DNA from 4 places in the Agrobacterium sp. SORGH_AS 787 genome. Region 4 is predicted to be linked to each of the others. Evidence: riboswitches for the same ligand, from Rfam matches in the RefSeq annotation. Region 4 holds a riboswitch; each other region holds the start of a gene.
What was found. Region 4 has a riboswitch for cobalamin ahead of QE435_RS17890 (CbtB-domain containing protein). Riboswitches for the same ligand answer to the same signal wherever they lie in the genome.

Region 1: linked by a shared signal. The riboswitch ahead of QE435_RS23490 (DUF1852 domain-containing protein) and the one ahead of QE435_RS17890 (CbtB-domain containing protein) in region 4 are both predicted to bind cobalamin.
Region 2: linked by a shared signal. The riboswitch ahead of nrdH (glutaredoxin-like protein NrdH) and the one ahead of QE435_RS17890 (CbtB-domain containing protein) in region 4 are both predicted to bind cobalamin.
Region 3: linked by a shared signal. The riboswitch ahead of QE435_RS02670 (ABC transporter substrate-binding protein) and the one ahead of QE435_RS17890 (CbtB-domain containing protein) in region 4 are both predicted to bind cobalamin.

Annotation. Positions count from the first base shown of each region.
Region 1 is NZ_JAUTBG010000003.1:3,423-9,115, forward strand. It holds gene QE435_RS23480 (trifunctional transcriptional activator/DNA repair protein Ada/methylated-DNA--[protein]-cysteine S-methyltransferase) at 1-498, opposite strand, end outside; gene QE435_RS23485 (methionine synthase) at 745-1,773, opposite strand; gene QE435_RS23490 (DUF1852 domain-containing protein) at 1,799-2,776, opposite strand; cobalamin riboswitch at 2,879-3,091, opposite strand; partial or broken gene QE435_RS23495 (DNA polymerase Y family protein) at 3,346-3,945, opposite strand; partial or broken gene QE435_RS23500 (ImuA family protein) at 3,866-4,614, opposite strand; partial or broken gene QE435_RS23505 (ATP-dependent DNA ligase) at 4,947-5,426, shown strand; gene QE435_RS23510 (LysR family transcriptional regulator) at 5,583-5,693, opposite strand, start outside.
Region 2 is NZ_JAUTBG010000001.1:1,134,081-1,139,773, reverse strand. It holds gene QE435_RS04990 (iron chelate uptake ABC transporter family permease subunit) at 1-794, opposite strand, end outside; gene QE435_RS04985 (ABC transporter substrate-binding protein) at 830-1,846, opposite strand; cobalamin riboswitch at 2,031-2,248, shown strand; gene nrdH (glutaredoxin-like protein NrdH) at 2,551-2,775, shown strand; gene nrdI (class Ib ribonucleoside-diphosphate reductase assembly flavoprotein NrdI) at 2,784-3,182, shown strand; gene nrdE (class 1b ribonucleoside-diphosphate reductase subunit alpha) at 3,170-5,326, shown strand; gene nrdF (class 1b ribonucleoside-diphosphate reductase subunit beta) at 5,343-5,693, shown strand, end outside.
Region 3 is NZ_JAUTBG010000001.1:619,256-624,948, forward strand. It holds gene QE435_RS02655 (pseudoazurin) at 48-458, opposite strand; gene QE435_RS02660 (ABC transporter ATP-binding protein) at 514-1,293, opposite strand; gene QE435_RS02665 (iron ABC transporter permease) at 1,290-2,309, opposite strand; partial or broken gene QE435_RS02670 (ABC transporter substrate-binding protein) at 2,314-3,273, opposite strand; cobalamin riboswitch at 3,533-3,756, opposite strand; gene QE435_RS02675 (glucose/quinate/shikimate family membrane-bound PQQ-dependent dehydrogenase) at 3,892-5,693, opposite strand, start outside.
Region 4 is NZ_JAUTBG010000002.1:1,797,398-1,803,090, reverse strand. It holds gene QE435_RS17915 (AraC family transcriptional regulator) at 14-829, opposite strand; gene QE435_RS17910 (GNAT family N-acetyltransferase) at 1,172-1,660, shown strand; gene QE435_RS17905 (type 1 glutamine amidotransferase family protein) at 1,685-2,257, shown strand; gene QE435_RS17900 (hypothetical protein) at 2,254-2,571, opposite strand; gene QE435_RS17895 (CbtA family protein) at 2,577-3,284, opposite strand; gene QE435_RS17890 (CbtB-domain containing protein) at 3,296-3,478, opposite strand; cobalamin riboswitch at 3,622-3,830, opposite strand; gene QE435_RS17885 (cytochrome c) at 3,885-4,802, opposite strand; gene QE435_RS17880 (cytochrome c) at 4,878-5,309, opposite strand; gene QE435_RS17875 (metallophosphoesterase) at 5,587-5,693, opposite strand, start outside.

The sequences.
Region 1 (5,693 bases), on a different contig from region 4:
AGCGGCGCGAAACGCGCTGGCGGATTCAAAGCTGGCCTCATGCTGGGCCGTAACCACTTTCCCGCCGACAGCCAACGTCTCGAATCCTTCTCGGAGCCGCCGTTGACGCGCCATTTCGAGGAATGTCATTCCGAACTGCCTTTTGAAGCTTCGCCGCACCGTTGAGGGGTCGTAACCAAGCTTGATCACATGGTCTTCAGACCAACGGAGATCAGGCCGCGAGTCCAGAGCACTTAGAAGTGCTGCAATTGTAGGATCTGCAAGCGCAGCCGCCTGAAGAGGATGGCAGCGCTTACAGGGGCGAAAGCCGGCCTCAACGCATTGTCTAATCGTCGGATAAAATGCGCAGTTCTCGCGCTTTGGCTTTCGTGCGGGGCACGTCAGGCGGCAAAAAACACCTGTAGATGAAACACACACGAAGACCTGCCCGTCGAAACTTTCATTCCGTGCAAGGAGAGCGGCATAGAGTGTATCGGTATCTGGGAGATCGAATAGCATACGGAATTCTTAGACCCGCTTGAGGCGATATGCCGCCGGATTTCGGGCGTCTATTCTTTTTTCCGATGGGCTCAGTTTCCGCAACTCCGCCGCTCCAGAAGTTCAACCCATCAAACGATGCCTCGCAACGCGGCGACCTCTCCGTTGATGTTGAAGCCTTATTGCACGAAGTCTTTTGGATCGGTTTGAGCGGTGGGTACGGTGGCGACGGGACGCCGCCATCCGTTGGTTCAGACTATCGGAAAACTAGCCAGCGAGCTCTCTCCGGAGGATCTCAGCTCCTGCACTCAAGGCACTCAGCTTGCCTCTTGCCACACGACGAGACAGAGGGACCATGCCGCAATTAGTACAGGGGCAAAGGTTATCGGCGTCGACAAATTGAAGCGCCTTGCGCAGCGTTGCAGCGACCTCTTCCGGGGTTTCGATGGTATCGCTGGCGACATCTATGGCTCCAACCATCACTTTCTTCCCTCGGACAAGCTCCAGAAGATCCATGGGGACATAAGAGTTGTGGCATTCGAGAGAGATCATTCCGATGCTGGATTTCTGCAATTTGGGGAGAGTTTCCTCATACTGACGCCATTCTGAACCGAGGGTCTTTTTCCAATCCGTATTGGCCTTAATGCCGTAACCGTAGCAAATGTGGACGGCGGTCTCGCATTTCAGCCCTTCAATTGCCCTTTCCAAAGTCGCAACACCCCAGTCATTCACCTCGTCAAAGAAAACATTGAACGCAGGTTCATCGAACTGGATGATATCGACGCCGACAGCCTCCAGTTCCCTTGCTTCCTCGTTCAGTATCCCGGCAAATTCCCAGGCAAGCTTTTCACGGCTCTTATAATGGCCGTCAAACAGCGTATCGATCATCGTCATTGGACCCGGCAAAGCCCATTTGATGGGTTGTTTGGTCTGCTGACGCAAAAACCTGGCGTCTTCGACGAAAACTGGCTTCTGGCGAGAGACGCTCGAGACGACTGTCGGAACGCTCGCATCGTAGCGATCGCGAATTCTGACGGTTTCGCGTTTCTCGAAATCGACCCCTTCGAGATGCTCGATGAATGTCGTAACGAAATGCTGGCGAGTTTGCTCGCCATCACTGACGATATCGATGCCGGCCTGTTGTTGATCGTAAAGTGACAGGCGCAGGGCGTCTCTTTTGCCCTCCAGCAATTCCTCATCCTCCAGTTTCCAGGGCGACCACAGTTTCTTGGGCTCCGCAAGCCAGGAGGGTTTCGGCAGGCTGCCGGCTGTCGATGTGGGGAAAAGTGTCTTCACAATAAGGACCTCTTATAAGTGTTGATCAGGCGGCGCACTGGGCAAACAATTGCTCAAGGACGGCGCGGTATGGCTTGATGAAATGTTTTTCGGTGAATCTGCCCTGATCCACCGCTAGGCGATTGCGTTCTTCGCGGTCGTAGACGATCCGGGTCAGCGAATAATCCTGGTGCTTCAGATCGGGCTGGTAAAACGTCCCGGCCGCTGCATTAGCATTGTAGATCTCAGGGCGATAAATCTTCTGAAACGTTTCCATCGTGCTGACGATGCCGATGAGCTCGATATTGGAATAATCCCCCAGCAGGTCACCAACAAAATAGAAGGCCAGCGGCGCAACGCTGCCCGGAGGCATGAAGTGGCGAACCTCCAATCCCATTTTCCCGAAATACTGATCGGTGGACGAGAGCTCATGCTGCCGGTACTCGACGCCCACGACTGGGTGATGATTTTCGGTCCGGTGATAGGTCTTGCTGGTCGAGGCACTGATGCAAATGACCGGCGGCTTGCGAAAGTGCGACCGGTAGGCATCCGACTGCAGAAAGGACTTGAACAGGTTCCCATGCAGGTCGCCGAAATCGGCCGGAGTACTGAAGGCAGGAAGGCTCTTGTTATACGCCGGCAGCACGACGCTGAAGTCGTAGTCCCGCACATAGGAGGAGAAGTTATTCCCCACAATGCCGTCGATACGTTCGCCGGTCTTGTGATCGATGATCGTCGTCTTCAGTATCTCGATGAGAGGAAATTTCTCGCCTTTAAAATCGAGGCATATTTCGACCGAAATGATCTCTAGTTCGACTGAATACCGGTCCGATTTGGGATTATCCCAATACGCAAGGGCGTTGAAACGGCTATCGATCATCCGTAAGACATTGCGCAGGTTCTCCTGCCTCTTTTCGCCCATGGCCAGATTGGCGAAATTGGTGGTGATGCGCGTATGCTCCGAAGGGCGGTAGTCCTCGTCGAAGGGTACGCTCGTGATTGTGAAACTGCAGGTCTGAGACATGTTGTGCCCCTTTAAAGCTGGGGGCATGGGTCTGCGGACGCATAGCAAGACAGGCCGCTACAGCGCAGCCTTTGCTACGGCACACTGGGACACCCCGCCCGTGGACGTTACTTCGCCAAAGGCAGGTCTCCTGGCTCACGGTTCATCACTTCCGTCCGTCTTCCCGGGTAAACCAGTGACATACTGGACTTCAGCTCGCCGCTTACAGTTGCGGGGGCAGCGTCGGCATTTCCGAATGACACGGAGCACCGACTTCCCTCTTAGCTCCGGCACGTTGCGCGCAACGACCGGAGAACCTTAGGCACCATGACCATATTGAAGGGTAAGCCGTCAGTCAACATCATATAACGATATCTTTATATCGTTAAATCACAACTCGACCGCAGGCTTAGATCTGATGGATTGCGCGATTGCATGCGGCGTTGAAATACGACCCTTATACGCCGCAGCCGGACCCGCACCATTAACGGCATCGATCAGAATGTTGGCTTCAATCGCGCCCTATGGACGCTGGCCGAGGGAATGTAGCGCCTGAAAACCGCCAGATCGTAAAACCGTAGAGCCGCCAAACCGATCGTCTGGAAGCCCAGGGTCCTCAAGTCGGCGACGATCTTTTCCGGAAGTCGCAACAGAGAAAGCGGAAGCCTCTCGACCGCCTGAAGCGTCCCGCCCCTCGGGACAATGACGGTCTCTCTGTTGATCGCCCGCGCGCAGGCACGCGCCGCACCGCAAGTGTCTGCCACAGCAACGCGGGCATTGAGCTTCCTGCCTAAAAACTGGTTAACGATTGTTGTCGCCATTGGCAGCTCTCCGCCCTGCAGGTGATCGGCGCCCTCGGTATCTATCACGATGCCGTCGATCCCGTCGATGGCCACGATCGGCGAATAGACGGTCAATGCCCAAAGGGTGATCCGTTCAAGGGCAGCGGCGTCGGCCGCAGGGTCGGCCTCGACCATCATCAAGTCGCGGAAGATCGCCTGTGCTTTCGCGGCCGGCATCCCTGCTCTCACGCCCGCTTTCCCGGCGGCTGCATCGGCGGCAGAGACCCAGCGCTTCGACCCCGACTTGGCGATCACGGCAATGGCCTGTTCAGGCGGAATGGAGGGATCCGCGCGCCGTATTCGATCCGTCGGCAGATCGGGAAGATAGATGGATACGACCCTTGTCATCACACGCTCTCACGAGAAACTCAGCACACTCACCCACTTTCACGCGCATTAATTCCAGAAACCATTGTGCACTCCCCACCCCCGGAACCGGCAGTTCTTCCGACGGCATCACGCTGACCGGCCATCTGGTGGTCGAGGCCGCCGGTTGCCCGAAATCGTTCGCCTCCGTTTGCCGTCGCCAGCGTCGGACGGCGATGGCCATGGTTCTTGTCTTTTCAGCGACAAGCTGGAGACGCCGCGACGCCGTCATCGGCAACCGCACCAGTTCGCCGACGACAACGCCAAGGCCCCCAAATGAGAGGCACTCCTCCATGCTCGCCAGGACGTCCTCCTCCTTGTGTCCCTCAACGAATACGACCCGGTCAGGATGAAGGCCGACTTGCGCCAGCGCCGGCATGAAGAGGTCGGGCCTTGTCAAACACCATGCCATCTGGCCCTTTGTCCGGGCCGCTATTCCGGCAACGAAGAGCGCGGCGGCCGCGCCATCGACGGTGCCAGAACCTCCGCCTGCGAACTCATGAAGTGCCCCATAGGATCCCCGCCCGGCAAGACCGCATCGATCTCCAGCGCGCCGAAGGGAAGACAGCCGGCACGTCTGCTCGGCGCGCCCTGCATCGAGGCGATGCGCTCGCGCAGATCGGAGATCAACCTCTCTCGGGCAGCAGTCATCGTTCACGGCTCCCTTCAAGATCGTGTTCAAGGATCGACGTCATGTCGTTCAACCTATTTGTTCACTTTTTGTTCATGCCCGGCACAAGAGTCAAGCCGGGCTAACGTTCGGAAATCCGTCCTAATGTAAGGATAGAGAAATATTCTCTGCCGAATCAAACAACTAAAGATGAAAGAATTTTTTTGCAGCGGCATCCCTGGTTTGCGCGGGAATGTATATCGGAGGGTGCACATCGGTCAGCAGAGTATTCTTAAGGTTTTCTGTTGAACTGCCGCCATGACGACCCCCCCCCCCGAGATCTAAGCCGCTTCTTCGTGAGACTGAGGCCCCGATCCGCTCGAAGCCGCATCGGAAGCGAAATCCCGCGCAGCCACAGCTTCCGTTTGATCCGATGCCTGAACGCGTCGAGCCGGCGCTAGCGCAACTGAAAGCACATCCGCCAAAAGGTGATCAGTGGAGGTGGGAGCTGAAATGGGACGGCTATCGCCTAGCTGTCCATATTGAACCGAAACGTGTGCGAATCCTCACACGCGGTGGCCATGACTGGACGCATCGATTTCCAACGATCGAACAGGCGGCCCGAGCGCTCGGGCCGGCGACGATGATCATCGATGGCGAGGCGGTGGTGCTTGATGAGGAAGGCCGGCCTGACTTTGGCTTGCTACAGAAGTCGCTCGGCGCTTCCAGCAAGACGGCTGGCAAGGGCGAGTCTGACGCCGTTCTCTACGCCTTCGACCTCATATATCTCGACGGCCACGACGTGCGGGAGATGGAGTACCGATCTCGCCCTCATCTTCTCGAGGACACGCTTGATGATAGGGTTTCCAGGAAAAGTAAGGTCTTCGCTTATGGCTGGTGTTGTCCAGGCCCGGCCCCGGCAAGCATTAGGGCGCGGGTTTGCGATACCTCGAAACCCGCAAAGAGCCGACTTCAGGGAGGTGGCTTCACAACCAGCAGGTTGTGACACCTATCTCACCAGAGGTGCATCCCTGTGTGATCGACGATACTCCATGTCGCGCAGCAGATCGACGAAATGCCGTACGCGTGCCGAGCGGAAGCGTGCTTCGGGATAGACGGC
Region 2 (5,693 bases), on a different contig from region 4:
CCGATCGTTCCCACCATGCTGACGATGGTGGCGGTAATAACTGCCGTCAGCGCAAAGAGGATGATGCGTGTCCGCCCGACATTGACACCTAGAGAAGCGGCCGCTTCATCGCCGAAAGCAAAGGCATCGAGAACGCGGGTATGGAACAGGCAGCAGATCAAACCGAGACCGACGACGATGGAAACGAGACCGACATCCGGCCAGCGTACACCGCCGAAGCTGCCGAGAAGCCAGAACATCACATCGCGCGCCTGCTGCGCGTTGCCGGATGTGGTGACCACATAGGATGTGGCAGCATTGAATAGCTGAGCGGCTGCGACACCGGCGAGGATCGTTCTGTCGGCTCCGCCGCGAGCGCCATTGGATAAGATGGCGACCAGGAAGAATGCGGCGAAGGCGCCGACGAAGGCGCCGAGAGAAAGCGACACCGCTCCAGCGCCAATTCCGAGAATGACGACGGCAACCGCACCGGTCGAAGCACCGGCGGAAATGCCGAGAACATAGGGCTCGGCCAGTGGATTGCGCAGCATGGCCTGCATGATGGCACCGCACATCGCGAGGCCCGCACCGCAGAAGACGGCCACGAGCGCGCGGCTCAGCCTGTACTCCCAGATCACCGCCTCATGGATGCGGCTGATCTCGACCGACGTCCAGCCGAGCTTGTTGGTGATGGCGGCATAGGTGGTCGAAAGCGGGATCGGCAAATCGCCAATCCCGACACTGATGCCGACCACGAGGGCAATCGTCATGAAGCAGGCGAGATAGAGCGCCGCGGAGGCAAGCAGCCGGCTCATCCCGCTTCCTGATCGATCCTTAGCCGCCACCGAACTCACTTGAGGCCGAGGGTCTTCAACTGCTGAGCAATCTGCTCGGCGCCATAGATCGTCTGAACGCTCGGGTTCATCGCCTGCGCCGACATGATGACGAGCGCCTTGTTCTTGACGGCATTCATCTGGCTGGTGGCAGGGTCACTATTCAGGAACTTGATCTTGGCATCTGCCTTGTCGAGTTCCCAGCGATTGCGGTCGACCTGCGTCACGACGATGACATCGGGATTGGCGGCGATGATCGTTTCCCAACCAATCGCGGGCGATTCCGTTTCGGTCGTAATGGCGTTGGTGCCGCCCAAAAGATCGGCGATATAGCCGGATGGGCTGTTCTTGCCGCCGAGATAGGCGTCAGCCGAAGGCGAGGGGCTGGAGAACCAGAAGACATAGGAAAGCTTCTTGCCATCCTTCGGCGCATCAGCACGCAATGCAGCTTCGCGCTTCTTCAGGTCGGCGATGACGGCCTGACCCTTGTCGGCCACATCGAAGATCTGCGAGAGATCGTCGATCTCCTTATACAGCGTCTCCATGTTCCAGAGCTTGGAGCGGTTGCCGTAACCGGACTTGTCCTTGGACATGTCGTCCAGCGCGCACATGCTGGGCGACAGATAGGTGGAGATGCCAAGCTTGTCGAAATCTTCGCGCTTCGCCACCTTGCTGGTAGGGCCGACGAGCGTCGGCAAAGCGGCGGTCACGAAGTCCGGGTTCTGTGCCAGGATGGATTCGAAGGTCGGAAACTCGACAGTCAGAACCTTGACTTTGGCATTTGCTTCTGCGACCTGCGGCAGAACCTTGTTCGGCCAGAAGGCAGTGCCGACCATCTTGTCCTGAAGACCGAGCAGCAGCATGATCTCGGCGCTATTCTGGCCAAGTGCCACGGCACGCTCTGGCGCCTTGTTGAAGGTGACCGTCGCGCCGCAGTTTTCGATCGTCAGAGGATAGCTCGTCGCAGCCGTCGCGGGGGTCGTCGCAAACCCAGCCAACGCGCAAAATCCAACAGCCGCAAAAAGACGCTTCATCATAATCCAAAATCCCTTTGAACGCGGCTCTCGCCGCAAAATGCTTGCGCCTATAATCACCTCTCCTTGCACAAAACAAGACCGTTTGCTTCATATTTTGGTGCCGCCTCACGTCCTGTTGAAAGCAGCATCATTGCGCACGGGCGCGCCACAACAGCCTATTGACGCCATCGACGAAATGCATACTATATCTGGTGTTCAAGGTTCTTCCGATTCTGTCGGAAGCGAAGATGGGAATACGGTGCGCAAAACCCGATCAGGGTAAAGCAATGCCGCAGCTGCCCCCGCAACTGTAAGCGGCGAGCATTCTCTCAACAGCCACTGAAACATGACGTTTCGGGAAGGCGAGATGAATGTGTCGACCCGCGAGCCAGGAGACCTGCCTTGAGCGAGAACGTCCACCGGCGGGGTGCCCGGAAGGTCGCGAATACGCACGGGATGACTCTGTGCGTCTCGCTTCCCTGGAGCCTCCGCGTAGAGCCACTTCGGGGTGAAGTCCTATGATTACGAGTTCAGTCTTTTATCCGTTGGAGTAACAGACGTTTGAGGCATGGCGAAACAGAAGCGTTCAGCGCTTTTGCGATCGAGCCATGCGACAGCACGGCCAAGTATACCTCGGCCCCGCATTCCATCCTGCTTTCGACCATCACGCGCTTCACGGCGCGAGAGCGATTTCCCATGCGTTTTTTCCAACGAGGATCAAGATGACCATCACCGTCTACAGCAAGCCAGCTTGCGTTCAATGCACTGCGACAACCCGCGCTCTGGATCGTCAGGGTCTCGACTACACAATCGTCGATGTCTCCACTGACGAGCAAGCTTATGAGCACGTGCTCGGTCTCGGCTATCGCCAGGTACCAGTTGTGATTGCCGGCGAGATGCACTGGGCGGGCTTTCGGCCAGACATGATCAGCACGCTTGCATCGTGACGCAGAGCATGGCGGGGGAGGTCGTCTACTTCTCGACCCGCTCGGAAAACACACATCGCTTTGTGAGCAAGCTCGAGACCCCGGCCCGCCGCATTCCGATCAGCGCTGCTGAACCTCTCCATGTTCACAAGCCGTTCGTCCTCATCGTTCCGACCTATAGCGGCGAGAACGGCAAGGGCGCGGTTCCCAAACAGGTCATTCGCTTCCTCAACGATGCGAATAATCGAGCAAATCTTCGCGGCGTGATTGCTGCGGGCAACAGCAATTTCGGCGCAACCTTCGGGATCGCCGGCGACATCATCTCCGCCAAATGCGGTGTGCCGTATCTCTATCGCTTCGAACTGATGGGAACGGGAGAGGACGTCGTCAATGTCAGACAGGGATTGGAACGATTTTGGACACGTTGACACTCGAGAGGCCCCTGAAGCAATCGGACGCGACCGTGCTGGATTACCACGCGCTGAACGCGATGCTGAACCTCTATGATGAGGATGGCCGGATTCAGTTGGACAAGGACAGGCTGGCTGCACGCCAGTACTTTCTTCAGCACGTAAACCAGAACACGGTGTTCTTTCACAATCTGCGCGAAAAGCTCGATTATCTTTTGAGTGAAGGCTATTACGAGCAGACGGTGCTGGACCAGTATGCCTTCAACTTCGTCCGCGATCTTTTCGATCATGCCTATGCGAAGAAATTCCGCTTCCCGACATTCCTCGGGGCGTTCAAATACTACACGTCCTATACGCTGAAAACCTTTGACGGAAAACGATACTTGGAGCGGTATGAAGACCGCGTCTGCATGGTGGCGCTGACGCTGGCACGGGGCGACGAAAAGCTGGCCCGCGACCTTGTGGATGAGATGATCTCCGGCCGCTTTCAGCCGGCGACTCCGACCTTTCTCAATGCGGGCAAGAAGCAGCGCGGCGAACTGGTTTCCTGCTTTCTGCTGCGCATGGAAGACAATATGGAGTCGATCGCCCGTGGCATCAACTCCGCACTGCAACTCTCGAAGCGCGGCGGCGGGGTAGCCCTTTCGCTGACCAATCTTCGTGAAGCCGGTGCGCCGATCAAACAGATCGAAAACCAGTCTTCCGGCGTCATTCCGGTGATGAAACTGTTGGAGGATTCCTTTTCCTACGCAAACCAGCTTGGCGCGCGCCAGGGTGCGGGCGCCGTCTATCTCAATGCCCATCACCCGGACATCATGCGCTTCCTCGACACCAAGCGCGAAAATGCCGACGAAAAAATCCGCATCAAGACGCTGTCGCTCGGCGTCGTCGTTCCGGATATCACCTTCGAACTCGCCAAGAACAATGAGGATATGTACCTCTTCTCACCCTATGATGTGGAACGCATCTATGGCGTCGCCTTCAGCGAAATTTCGGTGACGGAAAAGTACCGCGAGATGGTCGCCGATAGCCGTATCCGCAAAAAGAAGATCAAGGCGCGCGAGTTCTTTCAGGTGCTGGCCGAGATCCAGTTCGAAAGCGGCTATCCCTACATCATGTTCGAGGACACGGTGAACCGCGAGAACCCGATTGCCGGGCGCATCACCATGAGCAATCTCTGCTCGGAAATTCTTCAGGTCAGTGAACCCAGCACCTATGAGGCCGACCTGTCCTATGAAACGACCGGCAAGGACATTTCCTGCAACCTTGGCTCACTCAATATCGCAGCGGCGATGGATTCGAATGATTTTGGCAGGACGGTCGAGACCGCGATCCGCGCTTTGACAGCCGTATCGGACATGAGCCATATCGCCTCCGTGCCATCCATCGCCAAGGGCAACGCAGAGAGCCACGCGATCGGCCTCGGCCAGATGAACCTGCATGGCTATCTCGCGCGCGAGCGGATTTTCTATGGCTCCGAAGAAGGCGTGGATTTCACCAACATCTATTTCTACACGGTGACCTATCACGCGCTGAGGGCTTCCAATCGCCTGGCGGTAGAGCGTGGCCAGCGCTTCAAAGGCTTTGAACAGTCCAAATATGCGAGCGGCGACTACTTCGACAAGTACACGCAACAGGAATGGAAGCCGTCTACAGCGCGGGTTGCCGATCTGTTCGAAAAGGCCGGCATCCATATTCCGACGCACGAAGACTGGCTGGAACTCAAGCAAGCTGTGATGGAGGGTGGGCTTTACAACCAGAACCTTCAGGCGGTGCCGCCGACCGGCTCGATTTCCTACATCAACCACTCGACCTCCTCCATCCACCCGATCGTCTCGAAGATCGAAATCCGCAAGGAAGGCAAGATCGGCCGGGTCTATTATCCGGCTGCCTTCATGACCAACGACAATCTCGAATACTATCAGGATGCCTACGAGATCGGGCCTGAGAAGATCATCGATACCTATGCCGCAGCCACCCAGCACGTGGATCAGGGATTATCGCTGACTCTGTTCTTCCGCGACACCGCCACGACACGAGATATCAACCGCGCCCAGATCTATGCCTGGAAGAAGGGCATCAAGACGATCTACTACATCCGCCTTCGCCAAATGGCGCTGACCGGCACGGAAGTGCAAGGTTGCGTCTCCTGCGCCCTCTGATCATTCGGTAACAACCATGAACATCCAACTGAAGACCACGGCGCCAAAGGCTGCCACCGCCATTCGCGCGATCAACTGGAACCGCCTTGAAGACGACAAGGACCTCGAAGTGTGGAACCGACTGACCGGCAATTTCTGGCTGCCGGAAAAGGTGCCACTCTCCAACGACATCCCGTCCTGGGCAACGCTGAAGCCCGAAGAGCAGCAATTGACGATCCGCGTCTTCACCGGACTGACACTGCTCGATACCATCCAGAACGGCGTCGGCTCCGTCCGGCTGATGGAAGATGTGGCGACACCGCATGAAGAGGCCGTGCTGTCCAATATCTCCTTCATGGAAGCCGTGCATGCCCGCTCTTACTCATCC
Region 3 (5,693 bases), on a different contig from region 4:
TTGCACACAGACGCCTCTGAAAAGTGCGCCTGATCCCTATCTCGTGCTCAAGGCTTGCCTTGGTCCGCCTCGGCCTCGGCAAAGAGAGCATCGAGGCGCGGCTTGGCGCGGGCGGGAACGGCCACGCTTCTATAGCTTTCCGGCAGACTGGTCTCGCCCACCTTGATCAACATGACCATGCCCATACCGAAATGCGGCGAGCATTTGATGCCGTAGAAGCCGTCCCGTTCGAAAGTGACTTCAATCTCCTCGTTGATCTTGCCCTTGAAACCCTTCGCCCCCTCTGGAACCATGCCGTCGATGGTCGCGGCATTGTGGCTCTTATGCGTGGCGATGAACTTTACCGTGTCGCCGGGCTGGAGATGAAGATAGTCAGGTTCGAAGACCATCGAGCCCTTCTCACCCTGATTGAGCATCCTGACCTCCACGGTCTCCGCCAAGGCAAGACCCGCACTCATCGACAAAACGACGGTAGCCGTAGCAATGGAGAGAAGCAATTTCATCGTGATATCCTTATTGGGTTTCGATCATGACCGGCGCGCGATAGCGGATATGGCAGGCATCCTCGCCTTCTCGTTCCACATCGACATGAACGCCAAACACATCGAAGATGAGTTCCGGGGTCAGGACCTTGCAGGGCCTACCCATCGCAACGAGCGCTCCCGCCTTGAGCACAGCGATCCGGTCACAGAACATCGCCGCGTGATTGAGATCATGCAAAGCGGCAACGACGGTTAACCTCTGCTGGCGAACCAGATGCAGAAGTGCGATCTGGTGGCCGATGTCGAGATGATTGGTCGGCTCGTCCAGGAGCAGGATCTTCGGCTGCTGTGCCAAAGCACGGGCAATATGCAGACGTTGACGCTCTCCGCCAGAAAGCGTGTGCCACATGCGCCTCCCGAAACCCTCCATATCGACGTTACGCAACGCCTGATCGACAATCTCGTCATCTTCAGGGGACCAAGGAGACAGGGCGCCCTTATGCGGAATACGGCCAAGCTCCACCGCCTGGCGAGCACTGATGCGCTCCTGTGTCTCAGCCTGCTGCTCGACAAGCGCGATCTGGCGCGCCACATCACGACGCTGGAAAAGGTTCATCGACTTACCGTCCAGCAAGACCTCGCCGGAGCGCGGTTTTCTCAGGCCCGAAAGCATAGCCATGAGGCTCGTCTTGCCAGATCCGTTGGGCCCGACGATGCCAAGAAATTCACCAGCAGAAAGATCGAGGCTGATGTTATTGACGATGCCGACACCGCCCGTTGTCCAGCTTAGGTTGCGCACGGAAAGCATTATGCCACCCTCCGCCGCTGCGAAAGGATAAGCGCGAAGGCGGGCGCACCGAACAGTGCGGTGATGACGCCAATCGGTAGAACCTGGCCGGCGATGATGGTGCGGGAAAGAACATCGGCACCGATCATGAAGATGGCGCCGATCAATGCGGCAGCCGGAAGCAGGCGTCCGTGGCAAACGCCGACGACCAGGCGTGCAGCATGGGGAATAACGAGACCAATAAAGCCGATCGAGCCGACAATGCTGACCATGACCGCCGTCATCAGCGCAGCGGTGCCTGTCAGCACCACATAGACGCGACGCACGGGTACTCCTAGAGAAGCGGCCGATCCCGCTCCGAAGGTAAAGGCGTCCAGCGCCCGGGCATGCCAGAGGCAGACAACGAGGCCGAAAATGGCGATCGGAAGGGCAAGCGAGACATCCGTCCAGCGAACGCCGGACAGGTTGCCGAGCAACCAGAACATGATGCCCCTGGCCTGTTCAGCATTGGCAGCCTTGGTGACGATGAAAGAGGTGAGCGCGTTGAACAACTGCGAACCGGCGACGCCGGCCAGAATGATTGCGCTGTTGCCCCGCCCAGCCCTGAGCGCCAGCAGGCTGACAAGCGCAAAGGCGAGGAGCGCGCCGAGAAATGCACCGAGAGGCATGGTCAGCACGCCAGCACCCAGGCCAAGGATTGCGACGCCGACGGCGCCGGTCGATGCCCCGGCGGAGATGCCGAGAATGTAGGGGTCAGCAAGCGGATTGCGCAACAGGGATTGCAGCACGACCCCAGACACGGCGAGAGCTGCCCCACAACAGGCGGCGACCACGGCGCGGCTCAAACGATAATTCCAGATAATGCCTTCATCGATGGCATCCAGCGGATATCCGGCATGCCAGAGGCGATTGGCGACCGTCTTGGCGACAACCTCCATCGGAATGGAGGTTTCGCCAATGGAGGCGCCAAGCCAAAGCGCCACCAAAAGGCACCCGGCTGCAATGACGGCAGCACGGGCGTAAAGCAAAGAAAGGGGCATAGGCTTACTTCGCCAGGCCGAGTTGAACGATCTGGTCGGCCAACACCTCAATGCCGTCGATGGTTCGGATCGTCGGGTTCATAGCCTGTGCATCCATCACGACGATATGGTTGTTCTTGACGGCCGGCATCAGGCTTGTGACCGGATCATCCTTCAGGAATTTCTGCTTCACGGCGATATCGTCAGCTGGAAAACGGCGACGGTCCATCTTGCCCGCAACGATGATGCTGGGATTGGATTTGGCGATGGTTTCCCAGCCGACTGTGGGCCATTCCTCTTCGCTGTCGATGACATTTTTGATGCCGAGCGCTGACATGATATAGCCGGGCGCACCGTTCTTGCCTGCGACGTAAGGATCGATATCCAGTTCAGCGCTGGAGAACCAGAAGACGGCAGAGAGCTTGCCATCCATAGATGCGATCTTCTGACGCGCAGCCTCTTCCCGGGCCTTCAGGTCGGCGATGAGCTTCTCACCTCGGTCTTGGACATTGAAGATTTGCGCGAGTTCAGCGACCTCTTGATAGATCTGGTCCATGGTGAAGACAGAACTTCTGACGCCATCGCCACCGCCCGAATTGTCCTTTCCGGTGCAATCCGCAGGCGACGTATATACGGAAATCCCAAGTTCTTCGAATTGCTCAGGCTTCGCAACGATGCCTTCCGGACCGACATGCCATTGAAACTGTGCGGTGACGAGATCCGGCTTCTTCGCCACAACGTTCTCAAAACTCGGATCATTGTCCGCGAGGCGCTCCACCTTGGCGTTGGCCTCTTCATAACCCTTGATCACGGGTCCGATCCAGACGGCCGTTCCCACAACCCTATCGGCCAGTCCCAACAGATAAAGGATTTCCGTGGTGCTTTGACCGAGAGAAACGGTGCGCTGTGGCGCGTGCTTGAAGGTGACGTCCCTGCCGCAATTTTTCAGCGTCAAAGGGTAGGTCGTTTCCGCAGCCTCTGCCGTGTTCGGCACCATCGAGAGTGCAGCGAATGCCGCCGCGAGAAATGCGCCGGTGAAGTGAAATGTCATGGTTCGATAATCCCCGAAATCGTCGACGTTGCCAAAGGCATACGCCGTCATGTGAGCGCGAATGAAACACTCATTCGACAGCAACGTGCGTGAGACGATCGAGAACGAGGAAAAAACACAGATGGATGTGAGCGCTGAAGGGCGCAAATAACAATCATGACGTCTCCTGTTCAGGGCATCCCCGCCCGTGACATTGGAATGAACTTATGACGGCAGGTCTCCTGGCTCACGGATGATCGTCTTGCCCGCCTTCCCACGATAGATTCGCAGTGGCCCGACGCAGGTAAATGCGTCACGAGTGCTCGACAATCCGCTAACAGTTGCGGGGGCAGCCACGGCCTTGGAGACAATCCCCGCACCGTGTTCCCTATTATTCCTCGCGATCTCTCGCTTGGAACCGTCATAAGCCAGATAGACCTATTTGATCTGGTCCGTCAAGCGACGTCGTGTAATGTTATTACATACCAAATACAAGCCTATTAACGTGCGCTTGAGAAACAAAATGGCCGGAAACAAGTCCCGGCCATCAAGGGTTTTAACGAAATGCTCCGGTTAGGGGAGCGTATAGGCGATGACGTAATCACCAGGCTTCGTGCCGACCGATCCGTGACCGCCTGCAACCATCACGACATATTGCTTGCCATCGTCGAGAGCGTAGGTCATGGGCGTGGCCTGCCCGCCCGCGGGCAATCTTGCCTCCCATAACTGCTTTCCGCTGGTCAGATCGTAGGCGCGCAGATAGTTGTCGACCGCTGCACCGAGGAAGGCCACGCCACCCTTGGTGATCATCGGGCCGCCGATACCCGGCACGCCGACCCTGAAGGGAAGCGGCAGTGGCGTCATGTCATAGACAGTGCCGTTCTTGTGCTTATACGCAACCTTGCCGGTTCTGAGATCGGCTCCTGCGACATAGCCCCACGGTGGCGCCTGGCAAGGGATGCCGATCGGGCTCAGGAACGGGCCCATCAACACGGCATAGGGCGCGCCGTCGTTGCGGTTCAGACCCTGCTCACTGCCCTTCTCATCCTGCCCCTTCGGCGGGACTTTGTCGCGCGGAATGAGCTGCGAGGTGAAGGCAAGATAGGTCGGCATTCCGAACATCACCTGGCGCTCGGGATCGACCGCAACACTGCCCCAGTTGAAGGTACCGAAGTTGCCCGGATAAACGAGCGTACCCTTCAAGGACGGCGGCGTGTAGCGACCTTCGTAATTCAGCTGATGGAACTTGATGCGGCAGGCGAGCTGATCGAACAGTGAGACGCCCCACATGTTCTTTTCTTGCAGCGGCTCGGGCTTGAACGTCAAGGCAGAGGTCGGCTGCGTTGGCGCGGAGAAATCTTCCGGAATTGCGCCACCGGGTGCCGGTTCTTCGGTCACCGGCAGGATCGGTTCACCCGTCCGACGGTCCAGCACATAGATATCGCCCTGCTTGGTCGGCCCAACGAGAGCGGGAACAGACTGGCCATCCGGCTTTGTTATGTCGAGCAGCACCGGTTGTGCCGGCACGTCCATGTCCCATAGGTCGTGATGCACAGTCTGCCGGACCCAGCGGTCCTGCCCGGTGTTTACGTCGAGTGCCACAATCGACGAGGAGTATTTCTCTACACTCTCGCTCCGACCCATTCCGAGCTGGTCTGGAACTTGATTCCCCAAAGGAATGTAGACGAGCCCAAGCGCTTCATCGACGCTGAATACGGACCAGCTGTTGGGAGAGTTGGTCGTATAGGTCTGACCCGGCGGAAGCGGTTGGGTCTGGGTAGGGTTTCCGGAATCCCAGTTCCACAGCAACTCGCCGCTGTTCACGTCGAAGGCGCGGATAACGCCGGACTGTTCCTGGGTGGAGTAGTTGTCATTGACTGCGCCACCGACGATGATCTTGTTCCCGGCAATGGCGGGCGGCGACGTGGAATAGTAGTAGCCAGCCGGGTTGTACTTCATGCCGGTCTCCAGGTGCAGAACACCCTGGTCAGCAAAAGACGTGCAAACCTGGCCGTTTTCGGCGTCGAGCGCGATGAGACGAGCGTCGGATGTTGGGAGATAGACGCGGGCGGCGCATTGCGCGCCTGCCTGAGCGGTTGGGTCGGCATAATAGGTTACGCCACGGCATGTCTGATGCTGACGATTGGGATTGAGGCCAACATTCGGATCGTATTTCCACTTTTCCTTGCCAGTCGCCGCATCGATGGCGATCGCCCAATTGTGCGGTGTGCAGAGGTAAAGCGTTTTGCCGACCTTCAGCGGCGTCACCTGATAGGTCGTTTCGCCAACGTCGCCGGGAAGCTTGACGTCGCCGGTCTGGTAACGCCAGGCCTCTTTCAGATCGCCGACATTTGCGGTGGTGATCTGTGTCAGCG
Region 4 (5,693 bases):
TATCGAAAAACGATCAGAGTTCTGCCGTCCGGATGGAGCGCGGCTTGAGACCGAATCTCTTGCGGAAGGCTTCGGAGAAATGGGAGGGCGTCTTGAAGCCGCACTCCAACGCGATGCTGGAGATCGGGCTATCCGTCGATTGCAGCATTCCCAACCCCTTCTCCAGTCTCGTGTTCAACAGGATCTGCGAAAATCCAGGACCGGATTTCGCCAGCCACCGGCGGAAACTGGCTTCACTCATGGCAAAATGCCGGGCGACGTCTTCGGCCCGCCAGGGCTGGCTGATGTCGGTCTCTATCAGCCGCCGCACCTTGTTCCATGGCTGGTCTTCACCTCTCCTCGGCAGATGGACACCGTGATGGCGCAGCCAGACCAATGGCTCCAGAAGGCGATGGCGCTTGACCGGGATGGGTAAAGCGTCGTCATCCAAGGCTCGCCGCGTGATCTCTACGACATCATAATCAGCGCTTTGTGCCTGGCGAATAATCTGCACACCGGGCGGGCCAGCTGCGAGCGGCTGATCGGCGAAGACCGAGTCAATCAACTCATGATCGAAGTAGATCCCGGTCGCCCGATAGTTTGCAGCACTGACAGGACGGTTTTCCAAGGTCACGATAGAACCCGATGGGAAAATAAGGAGGTCACCGGCCTCGCCCACGAACTCGCCGTTCACGGGGCAGACGACCCTTTTGCTCCCCACACAGATGAAGCATAGGAAGGTCAGGCCGATGAACAGATCCGTGAATGTCGCGGCCGTGGCTTGGGTAATGGGAAACACGGAGACGCCCGGCCCATGAAAATCCAGTTGCTCTACGGATTGCGCCGTCATCGATGCTTTTATCCCTGCTATTGCCTTTACTGAGTGGGAGAGCGCACTCGGGAGGCACATAGCGGCTTGAGGGCGCGCGATGTCAATCTGCCACATGCCTCATGGCAGATACCGAAACGTAGCTATCCAAAATGCTGAAACGGCCCCTTGACAGCTCTGCAATTCGAGCGCAATGAATCGCCCATGATCAACGAACGCGCACCCATCTCCTGCACGTATTTTTGGGCCTACCTGTAAAGGGCGGCTCGACAGATCACTTTGTCAACAAGCCGCCGTTAGGCGGCTTTGTTGTTTTCCAAGCGTCCTGACGGCAAAAGACCAGAAAACCGAAGGACCAGACCCATGACCGAAGACAGCCTCCTGACACTGCCGAGACCGCCCGTCGTCACCATTCGTGGTGCGCGCCCTGCCGATCTTCCCGAACTCAATGAGATGATCACCCTGCTTGCCGCCCATCATGGCGATGCCGCCGCGATTACGCCCGAGAAGCTCGAGCGCGATCTTTTCGGCCAGGTCCCCTGGATCACCGCACTGGTGGCCGAAGCTGCAGGCGAGCTTATCGGTTACGCCATTCTCGTGCCGCTCTACCGCGCACAGGAAGGCCGCCGCGGCATGGAATTGCACCACCTCTTCGTACGGGACGGGCATCGCGGACACGGCACCGGCCAGCATCTTGTGGCGCGCGCGCGCGACGTTGCCAAGCGCTGCGGCTGCGACTTCCTGTCCGTCGGTGCTGCAACAGGCAACTTTGCCGCACACAAGTTCTACGAAAACATGGATTTCGTCCCGCGTCCCGTCACCGGCATGCGCTTCATGCAAGCGATCGCCTGAGCTTCTTCGCTTTAGGAGAATGACATGACTCGTATTGCCATTGCGCTGACGCAAGACTTCGCCGACTGGGAACCTGCACTGCTTGCCGCTGCGGCCCGCAGTTATCTCGGCGTCGAGATCGTAACCGCATCACCCGACGGCCAGCCCGTCATTTCGATGGGCGGGTTCAAAGTGATGCCGGAAACGTCCTATGATGCTCTCGACCCGGAGACGATCGACGCGCTTGTCATTCCGGGCGGCATGAGTTGGGAAAAGGGCAGCGCGCCCGATTTTAGCGATCTGGTCTATCGCTTTCGGGCGCGAGGCCGCGTGGTTGCAGGCATCTGCGCCGCGGCCAGCGCGCTCGCCGGGACAGGCATCTTGAACAGTGTGGCCCATACCGGCAACGCCCTGGCGTCGCATCAGAAGTATGGTGCCTATGAGGGAGGAGCGCTCTATCGCGATCAGCCACAAGCCGTCAACGATCAGGGTGTCGTCACCGCGCCCGGCAATTCACCGGTCAGCTTTGCTAAAGAGGTGCTGAAAGCTCTCGGCCTGTGGGGATCGGAAACCGACGCGGAACTGTCGGTATTTTCTGCGGAACACTTGCCGACTTAACGATCCAGAACACGGCAGAGACGCGCCGGTCCTTGCGCGCCCTCTGCCGACATTGATCGACGAAGATCGCGGCTGTTGATATGAAGGCTGCGTTCGAAAGGGATGTTCATCCGCTCGATCTTGTTTCGGGCAGCGGCAAGAAACATCTCGCGGTTTGCGATAAAGTAAGCGCGACAGGTTTCTTCCGCCGGCACCTCAGTCATCAGCGCTTTGAAAGCGAGGCGGTGCATGGCGCAAAGCGCGCCATGACCGGGAACGGAAAAACGCAGGCAATCGAGTTCATGGCTCCAATCGACTGCGTTTTGACCCGCCATCATTTTTACTTTGCAGCCTCGAAGCGCTTGAGGAACAGCCCGCTCAACGAGCCGAGGATCAGCCAGAAGACGAAGCTGGTGACTGTTGCAAGCACGACGAAGCGGCGTTCCAGCGGCAGAGGCGCCAGCGCATGTTCACCCGCAGGCGGCAATGGCGCACCGACGACGTGCGGCGCGACGATCAAGACGACGGCAAGGATCACCGCCCAGGGCTCCGAGCGGCGGAAGGCCAGAAGCGCAATGCCCCCGGCAGTCGCGGCAGCGGTCGCAATCCACCAGGCCTGACGCGCGCCAAGATCAGCAGCAGGGCTGCCCGGCAGTTCTGGCGGCAAACCGATCATCGGCGCCAGCATGACGACAGCAAAGCCGGCGAGCCCCCAGAAGAGACCTTCGCGCCAACCACCCTGGGAGCCGCGAAGCGAGATCAGACCGGTGAGCACCAGCGCATAGCCGATGGCCGTCAGCACGTTAGCGGCCACGGTGTAGGCATTGCGCTCGAAACCATCTGCCGGCGTCCAGGCTTCCGCGTCATGATGGTGATCGGCGGGTGTGGCCGCATCATGGGAGTGACCTGCCTCGCCACCGGCGCTTTCGAAGGTTTCCGCCTGGAGGATCAATGGCGTTGTGCCAACCGCCTGCATGGCGCTGACGGCAAGCCCCGCTATCAGTCCCACGAGGACAGCGGTAAAGACAATATTTCTGAAAAACGGCATCTTATGTCCCCTCAATGGCAGGGGAAAGCGTTGGCGTGGCGCGTATCATGCGCCGCATTATGCATGGCCTCGACATGCGAGAAGCCGACGAAACCGACAATGAACAAACCAAGTGCAACGGCACTCAGCGCCTGCAAGAGTTTCGATGTGGTCGAGGAAACGGCGCTCGACGCCGTGTTCTGTTGGATAGACATGGTGACCCTCTTTTTCAGCGGCGCACCGCTCTCAAGCAGCAGGACGCACGCATTCAACATTCACCACGGGGAAAGACAAACAAGGCTTTTCGGACGGATGACGCCAACCCGAAAACCGTGCTCTTCCGGACACCCCGCCGGCATTGACGACACTTCGCGATGGCAGGTCTCCTGGCTCGCGGGTCGCAGCCTTGAAAACACCTTCCCGATGCCAAAATCAGCATCAGTGGATTTCGTTTTCAGGCTCGCCGCTCACAGTTGCGGGGGCAGCCACGAATGAGAGCAGAGCTCCTATCGTATTCCCTTTTCACTTTCCGGCATATCCGGAAAGACCATCACGCCTCTGTTATCAGTCAGCGGTTGTGGAGAGTCAATGCGGGAAGCGTGGCCTCCCGCTTTCATGATGTCAACGCGCCGGAACGGCCTTGAGATAAGCGGCGATTGCATTGCGATCTTCGGCGGAGAGCTTGGCCATATTCTGCTGCACCTTGACCATCGAACCACCGACGCTGTCGAACTCCGGTGTAAAACCGGTTTCGAGATAGTTGGCTATATCGGCAACGGTCCAGGAGCCGATGGCTTGCGAACCCGGCGTGATGTCGGGGATCGTCCCATCGCCTTCCGGGTTTGGGCCGCCTGCCAGCCACTTATCCGCGATCAGCCCGCCAAGCGCCGTGCGTGGCGTGTGGCATTCGCCGCAATGGCCTGGGCCTTCCACCAGATATTGGCCGCGCGCGACATCCATGCCAGCATTGGCAAGCTGCACGCGCGGCGCGCCCTTGTCGAAATAAAGGAACTTCCAGCCGCCGAGAGCCAGTCGCATATCGAGCGGGAATGGTAAATCGTGAGGCGGCGCGTCATTGGTGCTGGCAGGCAACGTCTTCAGGTAGCCGAAGAGATCGTTGATATCCTGCGCTGTCATGCGCGCATAGGACGTATAGGGGAAGGAAGGATAGAGATGTTCGCCATTCTTTCCCACGCCTCGGGTCATGGCGTCGCCGAACTCGGCCACCGTCCAGCTTCCGATGCCGTGCTGCGGATCAGGTGAAATATTGGGCACGTGGAAGGTGCCGAAGGGGCTTGGCAAGGCCTGGCCACCGGACAGGGTCTTCAAGGCATCGCCGCTGGCATTCGGGGCAGCATGACAGCTTGCACATCCGCCCGCCCAAAACAGCGTCTCCCCATTGGCAAGATCGGGCTCACCCAGATTGGCCCAATGGCTTGGCGGTTGGCGCTCAGGTGCCGTCACCCACATGAAAATGCCGAAACCGGCAAGACCTGCGACCGCAACCCCGCCTGCCAGCTTTGCCCAGATGGACGCCATCCGCCTCTCCGCTATCGATAAAACATGATAAAAAGAATAGCCCGCCGCTGAACCGGCGGGCTTGTCTTGGCTGTCTTACTTCTTCACGCGATAGGCCTGATGGCAGGAGCTGCAATCGGCACCGAGCGTCTTCAGGGCAGCACCCGTGCTGGCCTGATCGGTTGGCAGCTGTGCGAGAACGGTATCGGCATCCGCACCGAGCTTTTCCGACTTTGCCTTGAAGTCCGCAAAGTTCTGCCAGATGGTAGGCGACGCAGCGCCTCCCTCGGAGCCAGCCGGGAACTGATCCGGGAACGCCTTGGCGTTGGTGCTGATGGTGGTGACGGCGGTCTTCACGGCCTCGGCGTCGTAGGGCTTTTCACCCTTGGCGATCGCGCCGAGCGCACCCATGGCACCGCCGATCTGTTTCATCAAGCCTTCGCGCTTTTCAACCTCGCCGGCAGCGGAAACCGCTCCGGCGCAAAGACAGCCTATGAGAATGGATGCGGCAATCGTCTTGAATTTCATGTCTCTCTCCTTGTTCCGGTGGCACCGGAGGGTGGTTGTTCGCCGTACCGCATCGTTGCCACGACACGCGCTTGCGTGCCGGGCGGCACACCGAGTCGAACAGAGATGAAGATGCAGGCTTCGCGTGGCAAAAAGAAGTCACATTCGGGTGATTTTCCAAAGGAAAATCAGCGACCTAAACTTGGACTTTTCGGTTTCCTTTTAAGCCTCCGCAAGCGGTGAGAACGGCTCCCATACGAGACCTAACACATCTTAGGCAATGAAGGGGGAAACGACGTCAGAACACAAGAGTACGGCTTGTCTCCCGGCCAAAACCACGCAGAGAGATGCGGTCCACATAGACATCGGCGATCGCAAAGGTGTTGTGGTCCAGCGTGTCCACCA